4 regions of the Altererythrobacter litoralis genome follow, and region 1 is predicted to be linked to each of the others. Evidence: predicted binding sites of a transcription regulator. Region 1 holds the regulator's gene; each other region holds the start of a gene.
The links. The regulator LexA, encoded in region 1, represses DNA repair genes until DNA is damaged. The targets are predictions, from matches to a motif close to GTTCCNCNCTTGTTCT.
Positions count from the first base shown of each region.

Region 2: a site for LexA is predicted at 2,670-2,685, ahead of VRS74_RS02755 (ribonucleoside-diphosphate reductase subunit alpha). Genes of this name have one in related genera too.
Region 3: a site for LexA is predicted at 2,636-2,651, ahead of recA (recombinase RecA). Genes of this name have one in related genera too.
Region 4: a site for LexA is predicted at 2,738-2,753, ahead of uvrA (excinuclease ABC subunit UvrA). Genes of this name have one in related genera too.

Region 1 is NZ_JAZDQV010000001.1:305,798-311,135, reverse strand. Features, by position in the region: gene trpC (indole-3-glycerol phosphate synthase TrpC) at 1-479, shown strand, start outside; gene moaC (cyclic pyranopterin monophosphate synthase MoaC) at 647-1,120, shown strand; gene VRS74_RS01495 (molybdopterin molybdotransferase MoeA) at 1,117-2,313, shown strand; gene lexA (transcriptional repressor LexA) at 2,401-3,090, shown strand; gene VRS74_RS01485 (ComEC/Rec2 family competence protein) at 3,145-5,338, opposite strand, start outside.
Region 2 is NZ_JAZDQV010000002.1:186,099-191,436, forward strand. Features, by position in the region: gene VRS74_RS02740 (energy transducer TonB) at 1-243, shown strand, start outside; gene VRS74_RS02745 (alpha/beta fold hydrolase) at 402-1,295, shown strand; gene VRS74_RS02750 (energy transducer TonB family protein) at 1,623-2,132, shown strand; gene VRS74_RS02755 (ribonucleoside-diphosphate reductase subunit alpha) at 2,750-4,819, shown strand; gene VRS74_RS02760 (LPXTG cell wall anchor domain-containing protein) at 4,946-5,245, shown strand; gene VRS74_RS02765 (GGDEF domain-containing protein) at 5,262-5,338, opposite strand, start outside.
Region 3 is NZ_JAZDQV010000001.1:85,392-90,729, forward strand. Features, by position in the region: gene VRS74_RS00445 (DUF4139 domain-containing protein) at 1-1,013, shown strand, start outside; gene VRS74_RS00450 (DUF4139 domain-containing protein) at 1,018-2,610, shown strand; gene recA (recombinase RecA) at 2,736-3,800, shown strand; gene VRS74_RS00460 (class I SAM-dependent methyltransferase) at 4,002-4,838, shown strand; gene alaS (alanine--tRNA ligase) at 4,889-5,338, shown strand, end outside.
Region 4 is NZ_JAZDQV010000001.1:54,724-60,061, reverse strand. Features, by position in the region: gene uvrA (excinuclease ABC subunit UvrA) at 1-2,727, opposite strand, end outside; gene VRS74_RS00305 (ABC transporter ATP-binding protein) at 3,131-3,874, opposite strand; gene VRS74_RS00300 (FecCD family ABC transporter permease) at 3,874-4,827, opposite strand; gene VRS74_RS00295 (ABC transporter substrate-binding protein) at 4,827-5,338, opposite strand, start outside.

The sequences.
Region 1 (5,338 bases):
ATTTCCTGGTCGAAGCGCGCGGCGCCTGCGACCTGCCGGTGCTGCGCAAGGACTTCATGGTCGACCCGTGGCAGGTCGCCGAAGCCCGCAGCATCGGGGCCGATGCGATCCTGATCATCGTCGCCGCGCTGGAAGACGCGGAAATGGCCGAGATCGAGGCTGCTGCAATCGAACGCGGGATGGACGTGCTGGTCGAGGTTCACGACGAAGCCGAAATGGAGCGTGCCGCGCGCCTCCAATCCCGGCTGATCGGGGTCAACAACCGCGACCTGCGCACATTCGTAACCGACCTTGCGGTTACCGAGCGGCTTGCCCCGCTTGTACCCGAAGGCACGCTGCTCGTCGGCGAAAGCGGGATCAATTCGTATCAGGAATGCCAGCGGCTCGCCCTATCGGGCGTGCGCACCTTCCTGGTGGGTGAAAGCCTGATGCGGCAGGACGATGTTGAGGCAGCCACGCGGGCACTGCTCGAAGGTTGAACTGTCCTACACGCAGAGTTTGCGGCATAGGTGAGTGGATGAAGCTCCGCCCCGCCCTCCCTAGGTCGCCTCTTGCCGCCATGCTGTCGGGCAGGCGGTTTTTTAATTCCTGAACTATGTCGCATGTGTCGCATGGCTCGACTGTTCGATCCGCAAGGAACCAATCCATGAGCAAGCGCCTGACCCATATTGACGAGATCGGCACTGCACGGATGGTCGATGTCGGCGCCAAGCCGGCCACGGCGCGCATGGCCAGGGCTGGCGGATACATTCGCATGAATGCGGAGGCTCTCGCAGCGATCAAGGCTGGCAACGCGCCCAAGGGCGACGTTCTTGGGACGGCGCGAATCGCCGCGATCATGGCTGCCAAGAAGACCGGCGAGCTGATCCCGCTGTGCCACCCGCTCGCTATCGACGCGGTCGATGTCGATTTCGCCTATGGGAGTGACGGCATCCGCGTAACCGCCACTGCTTCGCTAACCGGCAAGACCGGGGTGGAAATGGAAGCGATGGTCGCCGCGTCGGTCGCGCTGCTGACGATTTACGACATGGCCAAGGCACTCGATAAAGGCATGGCGATCGGTGACGTGCGCCTGCTTGAGAAGACCGGCGGAAAGTCGGGGCATTGGGTCGCCGATTGACCGATAGCCCTGCCCTCACACTTGAAGAAGCGCAGGCGCGCGTGCTCGCCCTGGCGCCGGCAATGCCGGTCAAACGGGTCGCGGCGACTGAGGCAGTCGGGCGTTATCTGGCCGAAGATCTGGTTGCGCGGCGCGCCCAGCCCTCGGCCGACCTCTCGGCGATGGATGGCTATGCGCTTTGCGGGGTCGGCAGTTGGCGGATAGTCGGCGAAAGCCGCGCGGGGGCGCCCTTCGACAGCAAGCTGATGTGGGGCCAGTGTGTGCGCATTTCGACCGGAGCGCATATGCCAGCAGGTGCCGATCGCGTGCTGATCCGGGAAGAGGCAGAACTGCTTCAGCCCGATCTCGTCACTGTCTCGCATGATATCCCGCCGGGGCAGCATGTCCGCAAGTGCGGTTTCGACTTCGCAGAGGGGGACAAGGTGCTCGCCGCAGGAACCCGGATCGGCCCGGCGCAGCTCGCGCTGGCGATCAGTGCCGGGCATGGCCAGCTTCCTGTACGCCGTGCGCCGCGCGTGGCCGTGCTCGACAGCGGCGACGAACTTGCAGCCGATCCTGCCGATTGCGGCGATCACCAGATCCCAGCGAGCAATGGGGCAATGATCGCGGCCATGCTGGGCGCGCTTGGCTGCGAGGTGCTGCGGATTGGTCCGGTGGCGGACGATGCTGAGGCGCTGGCAGCTGCCCTGGAGCAAGCAGAAGGCGCGGATATCCTTGTCACCTCCGGCGGCGCCTCGGTTGGCGATCATGATTTGATTCGCCCGGCGCTCGAAGCCTGGGGCGCCCGGATCGATTTCTGGAAGGTCGCGATGAAGCCGGGGAAGCCGGTTATGGTCGCAACGCGCGGGACGCAGGTGATCCTTGGCCTGCCCGGCAATCCGGTGTCGAGCTTCGTCACCTGCTTTCACTTCGTGATGCCACTGGTGCGTGCGGCAATGGGCGCCTCCATGCCGGTTCCGCGCAAGGCGATGCTGGTGTGCGGAACCGAATTGCCGGCAATTGGCGGTAGGCGCGAATTCCTGCGCGCTGCGTGGGACGGAACATCGGCCACGCTGGTCGATTCGCAGGATTCTTCGGCGCTCGCTTCGCTTGCTGCAGCGAATTGCCTGATCGACCGGCCTGCCGGGAGTGAGATGGTCGAAGCGGGAACATCTGTTCCGGCATACCTGTTGGAAAATGGCGGAATTGCTTGACTTGGCGAATCGGGTTGCCTAATTGTTCTACATTCGTTCACCATGTTCAGGTGGGCGTGGAACAGGCGGCCAAGGGAGGTTTTCGCCATGCTGACTGCCAAGCAGCACGAACTCATCCGTTTCATCCAGCAGCGGCTTGAGGAAACGGGCATTTCACCTTCATTCGAGGAAATGAAGGAAGCGCTCGATCTCAAGAGCAAGTCAGGCGTGCACCGGCTGATTTCCGCTTTGGAGGAGCGTGGCTTCATCCGTCGCCTGGCCAATCGGGCGCGTGCGCTCGAAGTGATCCGCATGCCGGAAGATGCCGTGCCTGCAGCCAAGCGCAGTGCACCTGCCAATGATTCCGTGTCGGTAGCGCGTGCAGCGCAACCCGCCATGCGCGAGCCGGCCAATGACGTGATTGAGATCCCCCTGCATGGCCGCATCGCCGCGGGCGCGCCGATCGAAGCGCTTGAAGGACAGGCGAGCATGCCGGTTCCTGCCGCCTTGCTCGGCCCGGGCGAGCATTACGCGCTCGAAGTATCTGGCGACTCGATGGTCGAGGCGGGCATTTTCGATGGCGATTATGCGCTGGTGCGGCGCACAGATACTGCGCGCGATGGCGAGATCGTGGTCGCGCTGGTGCGCAACGAGGAAGCGACGCTCAAGTACCTGCGCCGTGTGAACGGGATGATCCAGCTTGATCCTGCCAATGGGGCCTATGAGCCGCAGGTCTATCGGCCTGACGAAGTGGTGGTTCAGGGCAAGCTCGCGGGCCTGCTGCGCCGTTACCACTGATTGACCTGATAGCGCGCCGGGCACTGTCCCCCAACTTGTCGGCTAGCTCCCCGGCTAGTCTCGACGTCCGGCGCGCCACCATCCATGCTCGCCCTGATGGTCGGCAACCCTCCGGATCGCTTCATCTTCGAGCACGATCGCGATCCCGCCAGAGCGCTGCAGGAAGCGCCGGTCGGCCTTGAGCCAGCGGGGTCGGCATGATCGGGGAAGCCATCGGTCGGCGACCACGATATCCGCCCGCTCGCATGCTGCGGCAAGCGCCCGCTCTTCGATCTGCAGATTGTTTCGGGCGAGCAACAAGCTCCAATTGCGCCCTCCACGCTCGATCGAGGCGACGCAGAAATCCTCACTGCAGCGCGAACCCGGCCAGTCGGCAAGCAGCACCGGCTCGGCCTCCACTCCAACCAATTCCAGCAGATTGTCCCGCGTGTAACTCGAACGGCTATCGCGCAGGGTGACAAGTCGCGTCCCCTCACCATCCTTGCCGGGCACCGTGATGCCGACATGCCGTCCGTCGCCTGAGATCAGGACGTCAGGCACTGGGGTGGCGACAAAGAAAGCGGTCGCGATTGCAGCCGGAACCAGTCCCAACAACCGTCGCTGGCCTTTCCAGAGCGCCAGCCACAGCCCGCCCGCTATGAACATGGCGAAGGTGATTCCGCCCATTTGCGGCATCAGCTTGACCGCTCCCGGTTGCGCAGCGGTCCAATGCGCTATCGCAAGGAGCAGTTCAATCGATTGGCCAACGAGCCACCACACCGGCGCACCCAGCCCCACCAGGTCCAACAGCAGGGCAATCGCGATCAGCGGCATGGTGATGAAGGTTACCAGCGGGATCGCAACGACATTGGCAAATGCGCCATAGACCCCCGCCCGATGGAAATGGAACAGCACGATCGGCATCAAGGCGATCTCGATCACCAGCCCCGTAACCAAAAGCATTCCCCCTCGCCGCCCTACCCAGGCCAGCCACCCCTCTTCGCGCGGTGCGAGGAAAGCCTTCACCGGGGCGCTGTTGTGCAGCGCGACGATTGCGATCACCGCAGCAAAGCTCATCTGGAAACTGGGACCTACGAGCGCCTCCGGCCAAACCAGCATCACTGCAAAGCCGGCTACGGCAATCATCCGCAAGGACAGCGGGTCACGTCCCAACGCAAGGGCACCGAGTACCAGCAATGCAGCGATACAACTCCTCACCGTGGGCACTTCGGCACCGGTCAGCAGCGTATATCCAATACCTGCCAAAGCGCCGATCGCGGCCGCTGCGATGGGCAGGCGCACTCTCAGCGCCAGCCCCGGCCACAAAGCGAGAAGCTTCATCGCGAGCAAATAGGCCCCGCCGATCACCGCGCTAACATGCAGCCCGCTGATCGAGAGCAGATGGGTGAGCCCGGCATCACGCATGGCGTCTTCATCGGCTACGGAGATCGCCCCGCGATCTCCGCTTGCGAACGCGGCGGCAATGCTTCCGGGAGCACCGGAAAGGTGGCTTCGAACATGCCCGGACAGTGCGCGCTGGACAGACGCCAACCCGCCCTCCTCTGGAGGCGCAGACTGCACAACCTCGATGGCCCCCATGGCGCTGCCGGTTGCAGAAAGGCCCTGGAACCAGGCCGCCCGCGCGAAATCATAACTCCCCGGAAGCATCGGTGGTGCAGGCGGCATCAGCCTGGCGCGCACCCGCACAACCGCACCTTCGGCAATGCGAGCGTCCATCTGCTCGATCGGCACATTGATACGCAGCTTTCGTGCCTCGCCGGTCTCCGCATCGCGCACCGCCAAAATCAGCCGCACCCGATCCTCGGCCGGTCGGTCCTCGCGCTCAAGCACATAGCCCTGCAAGCGCTCGACGCGCGGATAGTCGATCGCATGCGCGCCAACTGCTTCCGAGCGCATCCAAACCACTGCGATCCCTGCGGCAAAGAACAGGCCAATCGCCACCAGCGACTGGCGCAGATGAGCCCTGCTGGCTCCATTGGCGGCTATGCCGTCACGCCACAATGCCGCTCCAGCCAAGGCCAGCAAGAGGCCAGCGCCAATACCCGCGCTCCATTGCCACGGCGTGTCGAGAACAAACCACGACGCGATACCCAAGGCGAACACCACGGCCAGCCACGGCCCGCGATCGAACCCGGCGCTGGCTAGAAATTGCTCGGCATTCTCCACGAGACTGGACATGCGCGGCACCTTGCGCCAATGGCGCTGCACTGCAGCATCGCCGGCGTCGGCTCCATTCGCTATCGGTACC
Region 2 (5,338 bases), on a different contig from region 1:
CAGACGCTGACAAGCTCGGGCGACCGTTCGACCGACATGGTGGCGACGCGCGCAGTGCGTCGGCTCGGCAATCTCGATGACGCGCCGGTCGCCAATGCCGAAGGCCAGACCTACCAGGCGAACATCATCTTCGCGGACAACATGCGCGAGCATGACAGGCTGCAAGCGAAGCTCGCCAAGATGGAAAGCGCGCACCTCGCCCGCAGCGAAAGCGAGGGCAAGGTCGTCAGCTTCGGCCTTTAGCGGCAGCTTGCCGCGAAGGGGCGACGGCAGGCCATCCGGCCCGCCGTTTCCCGTTGCGGCGCTCGACAAGCGCGCGTTTCGCGATATGCATGGGGCGTCGCCCGGGCTTTGGCCCGAGTGGCGCCCATGCTTTTGCACCAAAGGGAGATGCGCGAGATATGCCCAGGATCACAGCCAATTCGATCGAACTTGAATACGATACGCACGGCGATCCGGCGAACCCGCCGATGCTGCTGGTGATGGGGCTCGGCGCGCAGATGACGCTGTGGCCGATCGAGCTGGTGCAGGGCCTCGCCCAACGCGGCTTCCACGTGATCCGTTACGACAATCGCGACATCGGGCTCAGCCACAAGTTCGAAGGCGCGAAGGCTCCCGGCATGGTGCGGCAGATGCTGCTCACCCGGCTCGGCTTCCGGCCGCGCGTGCCCTACACGCTGTCGGACATGGCGGCCGACGGGATGGGCCTGCTCGATGCGCTGGGGATCGAGCGCGCGCATGTGGTTGGCGCTTCGATGGGCGGCATGATCGCGCAGCTGATGGCGGTGGAGCACGGCCACCGGCTGCACAGCCTCATTTCGATCTTCTCGACCACGGGCAATCGCAAGCTGCCGCAAGCCGACAGGAAGGCGATCGAGCCGCTCACCACGCCGCCGCCTTCGATGGAAGAGGCGGATCTGGTCGCGCATGGCATGCGCGTTTCCGCGGCGATCGGCAGCCCGGGCTATCGGCCCGATCCCGAAGCCCAGCGCCAGCGCGTGATCGAGAACGTGCGCCGCTCGGTCTATCCGCAAGGGCTCCAGCGCCAGCTCGCCGCGATCATCCATGATGGCGACCGGACCGAACGGCTCAAGCGGGTGAAAGCGCCCACACTGGTGCTGCATGGCGAGGACGATCCGCTGGTCAAGGTAGAGGGTGGCCGCGCCACCGCCGCGGCGATCCCCGGCGCCAAGCTCAAGACCTTCCCGGGCTGGGGCCACGACCTGCCGCTGGAGCTGGTCGACACGATCGCCGATGCGATCGCCGAGCACGCCCACGCAGCGCATCCCGCCTAGCGCCGATACGCTCGCCGCAGGCCGCATCGAGTCGCGTGCTGGCGGGCGAACTATTGTTGCGGCGAGGGGCAAATCGCGGGCCTGCGTCTCCCATAAAGTCAGCCGCGCCGGGTACGACCGGCATGGTTTTGTATGGAAGCGACACGATACGAAGGGTCGTTTGACAGCATGGTTAATAGGCGTATAATCGCGCCCAGGACGACGCATGTGCCCGCAGGCTTACGGCGCCCCGATCGACCAATGACCGTCATCGCTGAATGATAAAAGTCGCACTTAGTGCGGTACTCTCTGCGGCCGATCATCTTTTACACTCGAAAGGATGATCCCATGAACAAGCTTCTCTCACTCAGTCTCGCCTCCCTCTTTGCGGGCGCGGCTTTCACATCCCCGCTTGCCTCGCAGGAAATCAGGGTGGTTCCCACTGCCGACGGCACGCAGCACTTCATCTCCGATGTCTCACACGATCTCGATCGCGAACTCGGCATCATCGATCTGGACAATTGGCGCTTCCGCGGCGGCTTTGCCCAGGTTCGCTTCCAGGTGGACCCGGAAGGGCGGGCGGAGAACGTCACGCTCTATCGCAGGTCGGGTGACCCCCAAGTCGACCGCATTGCGATGAAAGCGGTCGAGCGGCTCGATTCGATCGGTGAACTGCCGGTCGGATATCCGGACGACCAGGTGATCCAGGCAAATGTGATCCTGGCGCGCAGCGAGTCCCAGATGGCGAGCCTCAACAAGCAGTTGAAGCGGGTCGAGGCAAACCGCATCGCCCAAGCGGCAGGCAAGCCCGGCGCGCCGGTGCTGGCACTGTCGATCGCGATGAATCCCCCTTCCTGACTCATTGCGTGAGTCGGGACGCCTTGGCGTCGCGCTGCCCAGTCTGCGGGTGGGGAGCGCGGCGCCAATGTGGCGTCAGGCGGAGCATTCCTGGCCGACCATGGGGCGTCCCGAGCGCCCTTTCCGGATTCGAAAATTGCGCCGCGGGATTCGATTGATTCACAACCCCCGGCAGTCCTTTTTGCCCGCAAAAATTTTTTCACGGATTCATTTTTGGGGTTGCGCGGGCCGCGACCCAAGGATTTCCGGCGCGTCGCGGCGTTGCAGCATGGTAATACACCCCTCGCGAGCCCTCCGGCCCACAGTAAATACGAATTTACCCTCTTGCACCGGACCCTCCTCTGATTCAGTATCTAGTGGTTGAGGCTGCGGGGGCACCCACAAGACCTAGTTTTTCCGAGCGCAGGCACCATCTCTGCGTTAGAGGGAAGAGTCGGTCGATTCACGGCAATCCCGCGCCCTCTCTGTGGGCAAAAAAGGGAAAACTAATTCCCCAGAAGGCCTTCAGAATTGCTAGGTGGGGATGACCCGCCGAATCGAACACATGCGGAACATCGCTTGGAAAAAGGGATGGCCGCGGGGAACGTAGAAACGCAAAGCGAGAAGCGGGGCAAATAATGGATTTGAGGACTGGCGACGAGGCGGCAATGGGGTTGGATAACGAAGCGGAAGGCGCTGTCGAAACCGAAACCAGGCAGCCCAAGAACAAGCGCCAGTCCCCGCAGGCACAGGATGCCCCGGAAGCGAACAAGGCAGTTGCAATGGAAAGCGAAGACAAGGGAACCGAAGCGCTGGTGGCCGAAAAGGCCGGGGAAGCGCTCGCCGGAGCCATGGCGGCGGTGGCGAAATCGGCTGCCGAAATCGACAGCAAGAAGGTCAATGACCGCCGCTTCACCATCGTGACCGATTCCAGCCGCGACGCGCTGCTGACCGAATTCGGCAAGGAAACCCTGACCGACCGCTACCTGCTGCCCGGCGAAGACTACCAGGACCTGTTCGCCCGCGTCGCCGATGCCTATGCCGATGACCAGGAGCACGCCCAGCGGCTTTACGACTACATCTCGAAGCTGTGGTTCATGCCAGCAACCCCGGTGCTGTCGAACGGCGGCACCAATCGCGGCCTGCCGATCAGCTGCTACCTCAATTCGGTGTCTGACAGCCTCGAAGGCATCGTCGGCACCTGGAACGAGAACGTCTGGCTGGCTTCGAAGGGCGGCGGCATCGGCACTTATTGGGGCAATGTCCGCGGGATCGGCGAGCCGGTTGGCCTCAACGGCAAGACCAGCGGCATCATCCCCTTCGTGCGCGTGATGGATTCGCTCACGCTGGCGATTTCGCAAGGCTCGCTGCGGCGCGGTTCGGCTGCCTGCTACATCGACATCAGCCACCCCGAGATCGAGGAGTTCCTCGAGATCCGCAAGCCCTCGGGCGACTTCAACCGCAAGGCGCTGAACCTGCACCACGGCGTGCTGGTGACCGACGAATTCATGGAAGCGGTGCGCAATGGCGACGAGTTCGAACTCAAGTCGCCGCGCGACGGCAGCGTGCGCGGCAAGGTCGATGCGCGCAGCCTGTTCCAGAAGCTGGTCGAAACCCGCCTCGCCACGGGCGAGCCCTATATCGTCTTCTCTGACACGGTGAACCGGATGATGCCCAAGCATCACCGCGACCTGGGGCTCAAGGTCTCGACCTCGAACCTGTGCTCGGAAATCACCCTGCCGACCGGCATCGACCACCTGGGCAATGATCGCACCGCCGTGTGCTGCCTCTCCTCGCTCAACCTTGAGACCTGGGACGAGTGGAACACCGACAAGCGCTTCGTCGAGGACGTGATGCGCTTCCTCGACAATGTGCTGCAGGACTATATCGACCGCGCGCCCGACGAGATGGCTCGCGCCAAATATTCCGCCAGCCGCGAACGTTCGGTCGGCCTTGGCGTGATGGGCTTCCACTCCTTCTTGCAGATGAAGCAGATCGGCTTCGAAAGCCCGATGGCGAAGGTGTGGAACCTCAAGATGTTCAAGCACATCGCGGCCAAGGCCTCAGAAGCCTCTATGCTGCTGGCGCAGGAACGCGGCGCATGCCCCGATGCCGAAGACATGGGCGTGATGGAACGCTTCAGCTGCAAGATGGCGATTGCGCCCACCGCGTCGATCTCGATCATCTGCGGCGGCACCAGCGCCTGCATCGAGCCGATCCCGGCCAATATCTATACCCACAAGACGCTGTCGGGCAGCTTCATCGTCAAGAATCCCTATCTCGAGAAACTGCTGCGCGACAAATCGAAGGATTCAGTCGCGGTGTGGAACACGATCCTCGAGCGTGGCGGTTCGGTGCAGCACCTCGACTTCCTGACGCCGGAAGAAAAGGCGGTCTACAAGACCAGCTTCGAAATCGACCAGCGCTGGCTGCTCGAATTCGCCGCTGACCGTGCACCCTATATCGACCAGGCGCAGTCGCTGAACCTGTTCATCCCGGCTGACGTCGACAAGTGGGACCTGATGATGCTGCACTTCCAGGCGTGGGAGAAGGGCATCAAGTCGCTCTATTACCTCCGCTCGAAGTCGGTGCAGCGCGCCGGTTTCGCGGGCGGGGTGGAAGCGGACAACACCGCCGACGCACCGAAGATCGAACTGACCGCCGGCGGCGAGCAGACCGATTACGAGGAATGCCTCGCCTGCCAGTGATGCAGGAGCGGGCCTTCGCCTCTGTCTGAAAGGCCAGCAAGTACCGCAACTTGCACCCGGCTTCGGCTGCGCATAGGATCGGCTGCGTTTGGCGCGGTCGATCCGCGCAGCGGCAGGAGCCTTGCCATGAAGCCACAACAAGCCACCCGCATTCTCGCCTGCGCCGCGCTGGCGCTGCTCCTTTCAGCCTGCGCCGCGCAGATTGACGCGGGGGTTGCGACCGGAGAGGACGTGCCCGGCTTCTGGTGGGGGCTGTGGCACGGCTTCATTTTCCCCTGGGCCTGGATCGGCTCGTTGTTCGACGAGGGGATCGCGGTCTATGCCGTGCCCAACACCGGCAGGTGGTACGATTTCGGCTTCTTCCTAGGCATCACCGTGCTCGGTGGAGGCAGCTGGTTCAGCTCGAAGAAGCGGCGGCGCGACTAGCGCAGCGGAGCGAGCCTTATGCGCGGCGGCGGTCGCGTGGATCTTCGCTACTCCGGTGGCTGCCCGCGTCGAGGCCTTCGTCGGCTTCGATCA
Region 3 (5,338 bases), 220 kb from region 1:
CCACGCTGTCGGTCAATGTGCAAAGCCAGCGGGCGGGCGTGCGGCCGGCCTCGATCCGCTACCTCACGCCAGGGCTGGGCTGGAATGCGGATTATGTCGCGCTGTTCGATGAGGCGCGCGGCACCATCGATATGCAGGGCTGGGTCACGCTGACCAACAACACCGGCACCACTTTCAACAACGCCGATACGCTGCTGGTGGCGGGCAACCCGGCGACAAGCCAGCAGCAATATAATGGCTACCCCTATCGCCCTGTGCCGCGAGGCACGCCGCAGGTGAGGCCGGGCACCGAAAGCGCAAACCGCGAACAGGTGGGCGATTTCTATCTCTATCCGATCGCCGCGCGCACCACGATCGCCAATGCGCAGACCAAGCAGGTGAGCTTCCTCGATGTGCAGGGCGTTGCTGCGCGCAAGGTCTATGGCCACACGGTCGGCTGGCTGGCGAATTACGACCAGCCGCAGAACGTCAGCAGCCAGATCGCTTTCAGTTCATCGAAATCGGGCGGGCTGGGCGATGCCTTGCCTGCAGGAACGGTGCGGTTCTACCAGCGCGACCGGCAGGGCAGCCCGCAGTTCATCGGCGAAAGCGGCATTGACCATACCCCGATGGGTAGCGAATTGACGCTGCGCACCGGCGATGCCTTCGACATCTTCGTGAAATCCGAAGTCTTGAACCGCGACCGGATCACCGAACGGCAATGGGAAGATTTCGAACGCTTCACGGTCAAGCTGCCCGATGGGCAGGCAGTGACCGGCACGACGCAACGGGTCAACAAGTCCGAATATTGGGTCACCACCATGCGCTATACGCTGACCAATGCGAAATCCTCGCAGGTCGAGGTCGAACTGGTGCAGGCGGGGCTCGACCGGGGCTGGTGGAGCCGCGACTATCGTATCCTCAGCGAGGATTTGCCGGGCGAACAGCTCAATGCCGACAAGCGCAAATATGTGATCACTGTGCCCGCCAATGGCGAGCGCGTGGTGCGCGTCAGCTACGCAACCCGGTATTGATCCGATGCTTCGGCTTCGCGCCGTTCTGACCGCTTTGCTGGCTCTGCTCGGCGCGCCGCTGGCTGCGCGCGAAGCGGTCGACGCTTCGGCGCCGCAGCAGGTCGCCGTCACGATCTATCGCGACCCCGATGGCGGGGCCTTCGACCGTAACGACCCGCGCGGGTTCGCCATGATCAGCGAGACGCGGACCGTTACCTTGCCGCCGGGCGAATCGACCATCCGCTTCACCGGGGTGGCGGAAGGCATGATCGCCGTGTCGGCGATCGTGACCGGCCTGCCGGGCGGGAAAATCGAGAAGAACCGCAATGCCGCGTTGCTCTCTCCGGCGGCGCTGGTCGACGGCACGCTTGGCAATCGCGTCACCATTACGCGCACCAACCCTGCAACCGGGACGGAGCAAAGCGAGCGCGCCATTGTGCGGACCCGTGCAGATGGCGGCATCGTGCTGCAGACCTCGCAAGGCTATGAAGCGGTGCGTTGCGCGGGCCTGCCCGAACGCCTGAGTTTCGATGGCGTGCCGCCGGGGCTCTCGTCGCAGCCGGTGTTCAGTATCGACACCAGCGATGCCACAGGCGGCACCTATCAGGTGCGGCTGACCTATCTTGCATGGGGCTTCGACTGGCAGGCGCACTACGTCGCGACGCTTGCCGAGGGCGGCGCCAAGGGGCGCAAGCAGATGCGCATGCTCAGCTGGCTGACGCTGGTGAATGACAATGGCCAGAGCTTCGAGAATGCCGAATTGCTGGTGGTGGCGGGCACGCTCAATGTCGAGAGCGATTTCGAGCAACTGGCCGCGCCGCCGCGCGGCGAGCCGTTGCGGCTCGAATGCTGGCCGATCGGCAGCACCGCGACGGGGACCTATCCCGAACCCTATCCCGCGCCGCCGCCCATGCCACCGGCCATGGCAGACATGATCACCGTCACCGGCGCGCGCATGCAGCGGGAAAGCTTCGAAGCGGCCTCGCCGGTTGCGGTGCTTGCCGGCGAAGAGAACCTTGGCGACCTCAAGCTGTTCCGAGTGCCCGAACCGATTACGGTGAATGCCAAGGGGCTGAAGCAGGTCGCCTTCCTCGCCAGGGACGAGGTGCGCGGTGAGTTCATCTATAAAGCCGATTGCGCGCTCTATCGCCCGCTGGAGCCGGATGAGGCATTCGGGCCCGCGCGCCTCTTCTTCCGTACCGACAACGAGAGTAGGAACGGGCTGGGCGTTTCGCTGCCGCGTGGCGGGGTGACCGTGTTCGAGCCGTCATCCTACGGCGATCTCCTTATCGGCGAAGACGGCATCCGCGACTATGCCGTGGGGCAGGAGGTCGAGTTCGGGCTGGGTGCGAGCACCAAGGTGTTTGCACAATGCGGATTGACCGGTGCCATCGAGAAGGCAGGTGCGCAGAAGTCGGACTGGCAGGAAATGCGCGCGGTGCTGACCAATGCAGGCAGCGAAAGCGCCACTGTCCGGCTTGAGATCGGGTCGGCCTTGGATTGGCAGGTGCGCCCGGTGCGTGGGCTCGAACTGAAGGATGGCGGACAGGTGATTGTAGTGAAGGTGAAGCCGGGCGAGGCGGCCGAACAGCGCTTCTGGATCCGCCACAACGACTGAAAATCGGGCTTGTAGGAAAAATTTCGTTCCCCACTTGTTCTTATGGAACAAAGCAGATACATAACCTCCCAACAGGGCAGTCGATAACCGGCTAACGGCCCTAGGCAAGCAAGGGAGGCCATGCGATGGCGACGAATCTGAAACTGGTTGAAAAGGAGTCATCCGTGGATCGTCAGAAGGCGCTCGAAGCCGCGCTTGCCCAGATTGACCGGGCCTTTGGCAAGGGCTCGGCGATGAAGCTGGGCTCGAAGGAAGCGATGAATGTCGAATCGATTTCGACCGGCTCGCTCGGCCTCGACATTGCGCTGGGTATCGGCGGCCTGCCCAAGGGCCGCGTGATCGAAGTCTATGGCCCCGAAAGTTCGGGCAAGACCACGCTGGCGCTGCATGTCATCGCTGAAGCGCAGAAGGCCGGCGGCACTGCTGCCTTCGTCGATGCCGAACACGCGCTTGACCCGGTTTACGCGAAGAAACTCGGAGTCGATATCGACGAGCTGATCGTGTCGCAGCCCGATACGGGCGAACAGGCGCTCGAAATCACCGACACGCTCGTGCGCTCGAATGCAATCGACGTGCTGGTGGTGGACTCGGTGGCCGCGCTGGTGCCGCGGGCCGAAATCGAAGGCGAGATGGGTGACAGCCATGTCGGCCTGCAGGCCCGCCTGATGTCGCAGTCGCTGCGCAAGCTGACCGGTTCGATCAGCCGTTCGAAGTGCATGGTGATCTTCATCAACCAGCTGCGCATGAAGATTGGCGTGATGTACGGTAACCCCGAAACCACGACCGGCGGCAATGCGCTCAAGTTCTACGCTTCGGTCCGGCTCGACATCCGCCGCACCGGCCAGATCAAGGACCGCGATGACATCGTGGGCAACACCACTCGCGTGAAAGTGGTCAAGAACAAGGTCGCCCCGCCGTTCAAGCAGGTCGAATTCGACATCATGTATGGCGAAGGCATTTCGAAGATTGGTGAGATCCTCGACCTGGGCGTCAAGGCAGGGCTGGTCGAGAAGTCCGGTAGCTGGTTCTCCTATGACAGTATCCGGATCGGCCAGGGCCGCGAGAATGCCAAGCAATACCTCAAGGACAATCCCGAGCTTTGCGACAAGTTGGAAGCTGCCATTCGCAGCCAAACCGACAAGGTCGCCGAGGAGATGATGACGGGCCCGGACGCGGACCCAGAAGACTGACCCTCAAGCGGGCGCAGGCGGTCCTTTCGGACTGGCGCCCGGAAACCCGGAAAGCCGGCGTGCGCCTCTCCCCCTTGAAAGGCTGCGCCGGCTTTTCGCTGTCTGCACCATATGTTGCATTCCGCCATGCCAGCGCGCATGGCTCGCGCGGCGGCACCGGCAAGGTCCGGGCGGCGTCAAAGCAATGGAGTGGAAGTCGACATGGCGGGAATGGATGCGCAGGAATGGCAGGGGCGCGTGGGGAAATCCTGGGCGCACGAATGGCAGCGGACTGATCGTAGCTTCTCGCATCTCACTGCCGAGCTCGAACGACGAATCCTTGCACTGGAGTTCACCCATGCACTCGATGTCGGGTGCGGTGCGGGGGAACTTTCCCTCAAGGTGGCAAGGCAACGGCCCGCCGCCGATGTAATCGGGGTCGACGTTTCGCCCGATTTGATCGAAGTGGCGCGTGAACGAGCCGGCAATGCGCCGAATTTGAGCTTTGAACTTGCCGATGCGGCTGCATGGCAGCCTGATGCCGGTGCCCGGCCCGACCTGCTCATGTCGCGCCATGGGGTGATGTTCTTCCCCGATCCGGTTGCGGCATTTGCCAACCTGCGTGCGGCCACGGCCAGCGGCGCGCAGATGCTGTTCTCCTGCTTCCGCGAGGTTTCGGAGAATCCCTTCTTCGGCGAAGCCGGTCGGCTCATTCCCGCAGAACCCGGTACTCCGCCGCCCGATCCTCATGCACCCGGGCCCTTTGCCTTTGCCGACAATGCGCGGGTAGAAAGCGTACTTTCCGATGCAGGTTGGCGCGATATCCGCTTCGAGCCGTTCGACTTTGCCATGATCGCGGGTGCGGGTGACGATCCGATTGCAGACGCCGTCAGCTATTTCAGCCGGATCGGCCCGGCAGCCCGCGCGCTGGCGGGAATGGACGATGCGGCGCGCGCTGAAGTTCAGGGCAAACTGGCCGAACTCGCGGGGCGCAATCTGAAGGACGGTATCGTCAGCCTTGGCGCAGGCGTCTGGATCGTTTCCGCAACGCACAATTAGGCGGCGATAACGCCTTGCCGCAGGCGCAGCTAAGCCCTAACTGCGCTTGCATGACGTCGACCAACGATATCCGCCGGTCCTTCCTCGACTATTTCGCGGGCGCCGGCCATGCCGAGATCCCGAGCGCACCGCTCGTTCCGTATAACGATCCCACGTTGATGTTCGTCAACGCGGGCATGGTACCGTTCAAGAATGCCTTCACCGGGCTCGAAACGCCGCCTGCACCGCGCGCCACCAGCTCGCAGAAATGCGTTCGCGCAGGGGGCAAGCATAACGATCTCGACAATGTCGGTTATACCGCGCGTCACCACACCTTCTTCGAGATGCTCGGAAATTTCTCCTTCGGGGATTATTTCAAGGAGCAGGCGATCCTGCATGCATGGACGCTGCTGACGAAGGATTGGGGCATCTCGTCTGATCGCCTTACGGCCACCGTCTATCATACGGACGATGAGGCGTTCGACCTCTGGCGCAAGATTTCGGGCCTGCCCGAAGAGCGT
Region 4 (5,338 bases), 250 kb from region 1:
CACCACCGAATTGCCCTGGTCCACCAGCCGGTGGAGCACTTCGAGCAGCTTGCGCACGTCCTCGAAGTGAAGGCCGGTGGTCGGCTCGTCCAGTATGTAGAGCGTCTGCCCGGTGCTGCGCTTGCTGAGTTCCTTCGCCAGCTTCACCCGCTGCGCCTCGCCGCCTGACAGCGTGGTCGCCTGCTGGCCCACCTTGACGTAGCCCAGCCCCACCTCGTTCAGCATATGCATCTTGTCACGGATGGGGGGGACGGCCTTGAAGAACTCCTCCGCATCCTCGATCGTCATGTCGAGCACGTCGGCGATCGAGTGGCCCTTGAACTTCACCTCCAGCGTTTCGCGGTTGTAGCGCTTGCCGTGGCATTCCTCGCACGTGACGTAAACGTCGGGCAGGAAGTGCATCTCGATCTTGATCAGCCCGTCGCCCTGGCACTTCTCGCACCGCCCGCCCTTGACGTTGAAGCTGAAGCGGCCCGGCTTGTAGCCGCGCGCCTGCGCCTCGGGCAGGCCGGCGAACCAGTCACGGATCTGGGTGAAGGCGCCGGTGTAGGTCGCGGGGTTGGAGCGCGGGGTGCGGCCGATCGGCGACTGGTCGATCTCGATCACCTTGTCGCAATATTCGAGCCCGGTGATCTTGTCATGCGCACCCGCGATCACCCGCGCGCCGTTGAGCGCGCGGGCCGCGCCGGCGTAGAGCGTGTCGATCGTGAACGAGCTCTTGCCGCTGCCGCTGACGCCGGTGATGCAGGTGAAGGTGCCGAGCGGGATGCTGGCGGTGACCTGCTTGAGGTTGTTGGCGCGCGCGCCGTGGACGGTGATGTGCTGGCCGTTACCCTTGCGGCGGGTGGTTGGCACGTCGATCCGGCGTCGGCCGGTCAGGTAATCCGCGGTGAGCGAGCCCTTGGCGCGCTCGATATCGGCAAGCTTGCCCTGCGCCACCACTTCGCCGCCGTGGACGCCCGCGCCGGGGCCAAGGTCGACAATATGGTCGGCGGCGCGGATCGCGTCTTCATCGTGTTCGACCACGATCACGGTGTTGCCAAGGTCGCGCAGGCGCTTGAGCGTTTCGAGCAGCCGGTCATTGTCGCGCTGGTGCAGGCCGATGCTGGGCTCGTCGAGCACGTAGAGCACGCCCGAGAGGCCGCTGCCGATCTGGCTGGCGAGGCGGATGCGCTGGCTCTCGCCGCCGGAAAGCGTGCCGCTGGTGCGATCAAGGTTGAGGTAGTCCAGCCCGACATTGTCGAGGAAGCCCAGCCGCTCGTTGATTTCCTTGAGGATCGCGCGGGCGATCTGCTGCTGCGTGTCGTTGAGCTTGGCCTCGAGCGCGAGGAACCACGCCTTCGCGTCGGCCACGCTCATCCTGACCGGCGTGGCGATGTCCGTTCCTGCGACCTTCACCGACAGCGCCTTCTCGTTGAGGCGCTTGCCGCCGCAGGTCTCGCACGGCTGCGCCGTCTGGTACTTGCCCAGCTCCTCGCGCATCCACGCGCTCTCGGTCTGCAGCATGCGGCGGTTGAGGTTGCCGATCACGCCTTCGAAGGGCTTGCGCACGGTGTATTCCTTGCGACCGTCCTTGAAGGTGAGCTCGACCGGCATGCCGCCCGTGCCGTGGAGGATGATCATCCGCTGGTCGGGCTCAAGCTCGTTCCACGGCGTGGTCAGGTCGAAGTCGTATGCCTTGGCGAGGCTCGCCAGCACCTGCATGTAATAGGGCGACGGCGGGTTGGACTTCGCCCAGGGCACCACCGCGCCCTGCTTCAGGCTGAGCGCCTCGTTCGGCACGACCAGCTGCGGATCGAACAACAGCTTCTCGCCGATCCCGTCGCAAGTGGCGCAGGCGCCCTGCGGCGCGTTGAAGGAGAACAACCGCGGCTCGATTTCCTCGATGGTGAAGCCACTGACGGGGCAAGCGAACTTCTCGCTGAACACGATGCGGTTGGCGGGGATGCCCGCGCCCTTCATCGCGCCGCCCGCTTCGCCCTCACTCTCGCGCCCGGGCACCACGCCATCGGCCAGATCGACATAGGCCAGCCCGTCGGCAAGCTTGAGCGCGGTCTCGAAAGAGTCGGCAAGGCGCGTCTCCAGCCCCTCTTTCACCGCGACGCGATCGACCACCACTTCGATGTCGTGCTTGTACTTCTTGTCGAGCGCGGGGGCTTCCTCGATCGCATACATCTCGCCATCGATCCGCACGCGGGTGAAGCCGGCCTTGTGCCACTCCGCCAGTTCCTTGCGGTATTCGCCCTTGCGCCCGCGCACCACCGGCGCCAGCAGGTAGAGCCGCGTGCCTTCGGGCAGCGCCATCACCCGGTCGACCATCTGGCTGACGGTCTGCGCGCTGATCGGCTCACCCGTGGCGGGAGAATAAGGCACCCCCACCCGCGCCCACAGCAGGCGCATGTAGTCGTAAATCTCGGTAACGGTCGCCACGGTCGAGCGCGGATTGCGGCTGGTGGTCTTCTGCTCGATCGAGATGGCTGGAGAAAGCCCGTCGATATGCTCGACATCGGGCTTTTGCATCATCTCGAGGAACTGGCGCGCATAGGCGGAAAGGCTCTCGACATAGCGCCGCTGCCCCTCGGCATAGATCGTGTCGAAAGCGAGCGAAGACTTGCCCGAACCCGACAGGCCGGTGATCACGATCAGCGCATCGCGCGGCAGATCGATATCGATCCCCTTGAGGTTGTGTTCGCGCGCGCCGCGGACGGAAATCTTGCTAAGGGCCATGGAAATTCGTGTTCCGCAAATGTTCCGGATAGTCAAGTGAAGCGCAGGTGCAGCCCACTGGGATCGGATAGATGTGGGGGCAAATGCGCCGGATGCAAACGGGTTTCGCGCTTCGCTTCATGGCTGGCGCTCCGAAGGGCACCCGATGCTTAATTGCTCAATCGCACTTCACTTTTTCTGCCGCCCCGCCTGCTTGAAGCCAGCCTACAGGAAAACTGAAGGCCAATCTCTATCCCCAAATCGCTAGCAAGAGCTTCTCTTTGCAAGTCTATCCCTCCTGCCCTTCGGGTCGCACCAGGGCCGCAGATTGGAAATGCAAGGACGGGCCGGGCATGCACCTCTCCGCATGTCCGGCCTTACGCTGTTATGCAGGGTTCAGTGAAGCTTTCCGCAAGCCTTCGCTTCAGGCCTGATCGCCCACCAGAGCGCGTGCTCCTTGATCCCCGATCCAGCGCATCGAAACGCCCCAGGCCGACTTGATATTACCCGACGACAAGGCATCCGGCGGCGGGCCATCCGCTAACAGCTTCCCCTCGCGCAGCACCAGCACGCGATCGGCATGGTTCATCGCGGTGGCAAGGTCATGCACGACGAGCACCACCCCTGCCCCTGCCCGCGCGGCTTGCCCAAGATGGCGCAACAGAGCCTGCTGGTGCGCGAGGTCGAGCGCGGCGAATGGCTCGTCGGCCAGGATCCAGCGGGGCTCCCCCGCCAGCACCCGCGCCAGCAAGGCCCGCGCCTTCTCGCCGCCAGACAATTGCGAGACGGGGCGGTGCCGCAACCCCTCAAGATCGAGAGCGGCGATAGCGCTTTCGACCGCCTGCTCCCCGCGATCTCGATGCGGCATCCGCCCAAGCCGCACGAGGTTCTCTACCGCGACATCCCATGCCACTTCGGCCTCTTGCGGAAGGTATCCGATATACTGCGCGCGAATACGCGGATGCATCGCGCCCAGCGGCTCGCTGTCCAGCGTGACCGCCCCGGCAGAAGTTTCGAGCAGCCCTGCCAGCGCCATCAATAGGCTGGACTTGCCTGCGCCATTTGGGCCGCAAATAGCCATGACCTTCCCCGGCTCAAGCGCCGTGCTCAGCCGGTCGAGCACCTGCGCCCCTCCACGCACCAGCGAAAGCCCTTCAGCGGCAAGCATCACAGCCTCCCCCGGCGCATCCGCACCAGCAGCCACAGGAAGAACGGCGCGCCAAGCAAGCTCAGCGCGATCCCGAGCCGCAGTTCAGTGACGAGCGGCAGTATGCGGACCAGGCTGTCCGCCGCGAGCACCAGGCAGGCGCCAGCCAGCGCGCTTGGCAGGATCAGGCTCGACGGCAACCGGTCAGTCAGCGGGCGGACAAGATGCGGCACGATCAGGCCGACGAAGCCGATGATCCCCGCCACCGCCACGCTTGCGCCAACGGTGAGGCCCACCCCGCCGACCAGCAGGGCCAGCAGCCAGCCGGGCCGCACGCCGAGCGACCGTGCCGCCGCCTCGCCCAGCGTAAGCGCATCGAGCGAGCGAGCAGCAAGCGCGAGCAGGCCGATCCCTGCCGCCACCAGCGGCGCGGCGAGCATGACATCGCGCCAGCTGCGATCGGTCAGCGCGCCATTCAGCCACAACACGATCTCGCTCATGGCGAAGGCGTTGGGAGAGAGAGTGATCGCCAGTGCTGTCAATGCTCCGGCGAGGCTGGCAATCATCAGGCCGGCCAGCGTGAACAGCGCGATCCCGCCAGTGCGCCCGGCAATCGCGGCAAGCATCGCCATGCCAGCCGCCGCGCCCGCCAGCGCCATCAGCGGCAAGAGCCAGGGGCTGGCCGAAAAGCCGAACCACAGGCTGGAAACCGCGCCCAGTGCAGCCATCGGAGCAATCCCGAACAGGCCGGGATCGGCCAGCGGATTGCGCAGATAGCCCTGCATCGCAGCGCCAGCCGCCCCCAATCCCGCGCCGATCACGACCGCCAGCAGTGCGCGCGGCAGGCGCAGCTCCATCAGGATCAACGTGGCATTGGGGGTCGTAGCTGGATCGATCCACACGCGCCCCGCAAGCAACGACAGCGGCAGCAACAGCGAGAGAAAGCCTGCGAAAACGAGTGTGGCACGGTTCATCATGTGCCTCCCGCCCTTATTTCGCTCAGCCGCGCCATGGCCCGAATGATCGTTGGGCCGCCGCAATAGAGCAATGCGGGATCGAAGCTTTCGACGCGCGTTGCCTTGAGCCGCGACAAGGCCGGGTGGCGTTGCGCACGCGCATCCCCGGCGACCAGCAGCACTTCGGGCGGATCGGCCAGAAGCGCTTCGAGCGAGAGGTAGTCCGCCTGCCCCATTCCCCGCAACGCGCTCTGATTACCGAACCCGGCGCGCCGCATCAATTCGCTCGCCAGCGTCGCCTTGCCCGGGACGATCTGCCCCGGCTGCCACAGCACTGCCGAAACCGCAGGCGTGCCTGGAGGTGCCGTACCATCCGCCAGCGCGGCTTCGATCCGCTGCGCCAGTTCCTCACCGCGACCTTGCTGCCCGGCAAGTGCGGCGATCTCGCGCACCTGTGCAATGCTCTCTTCAGGTGTGCTGGCGATGCCGACGAAACGGGTCGGGATATCCAAATCGGCCAGCGCCTGAC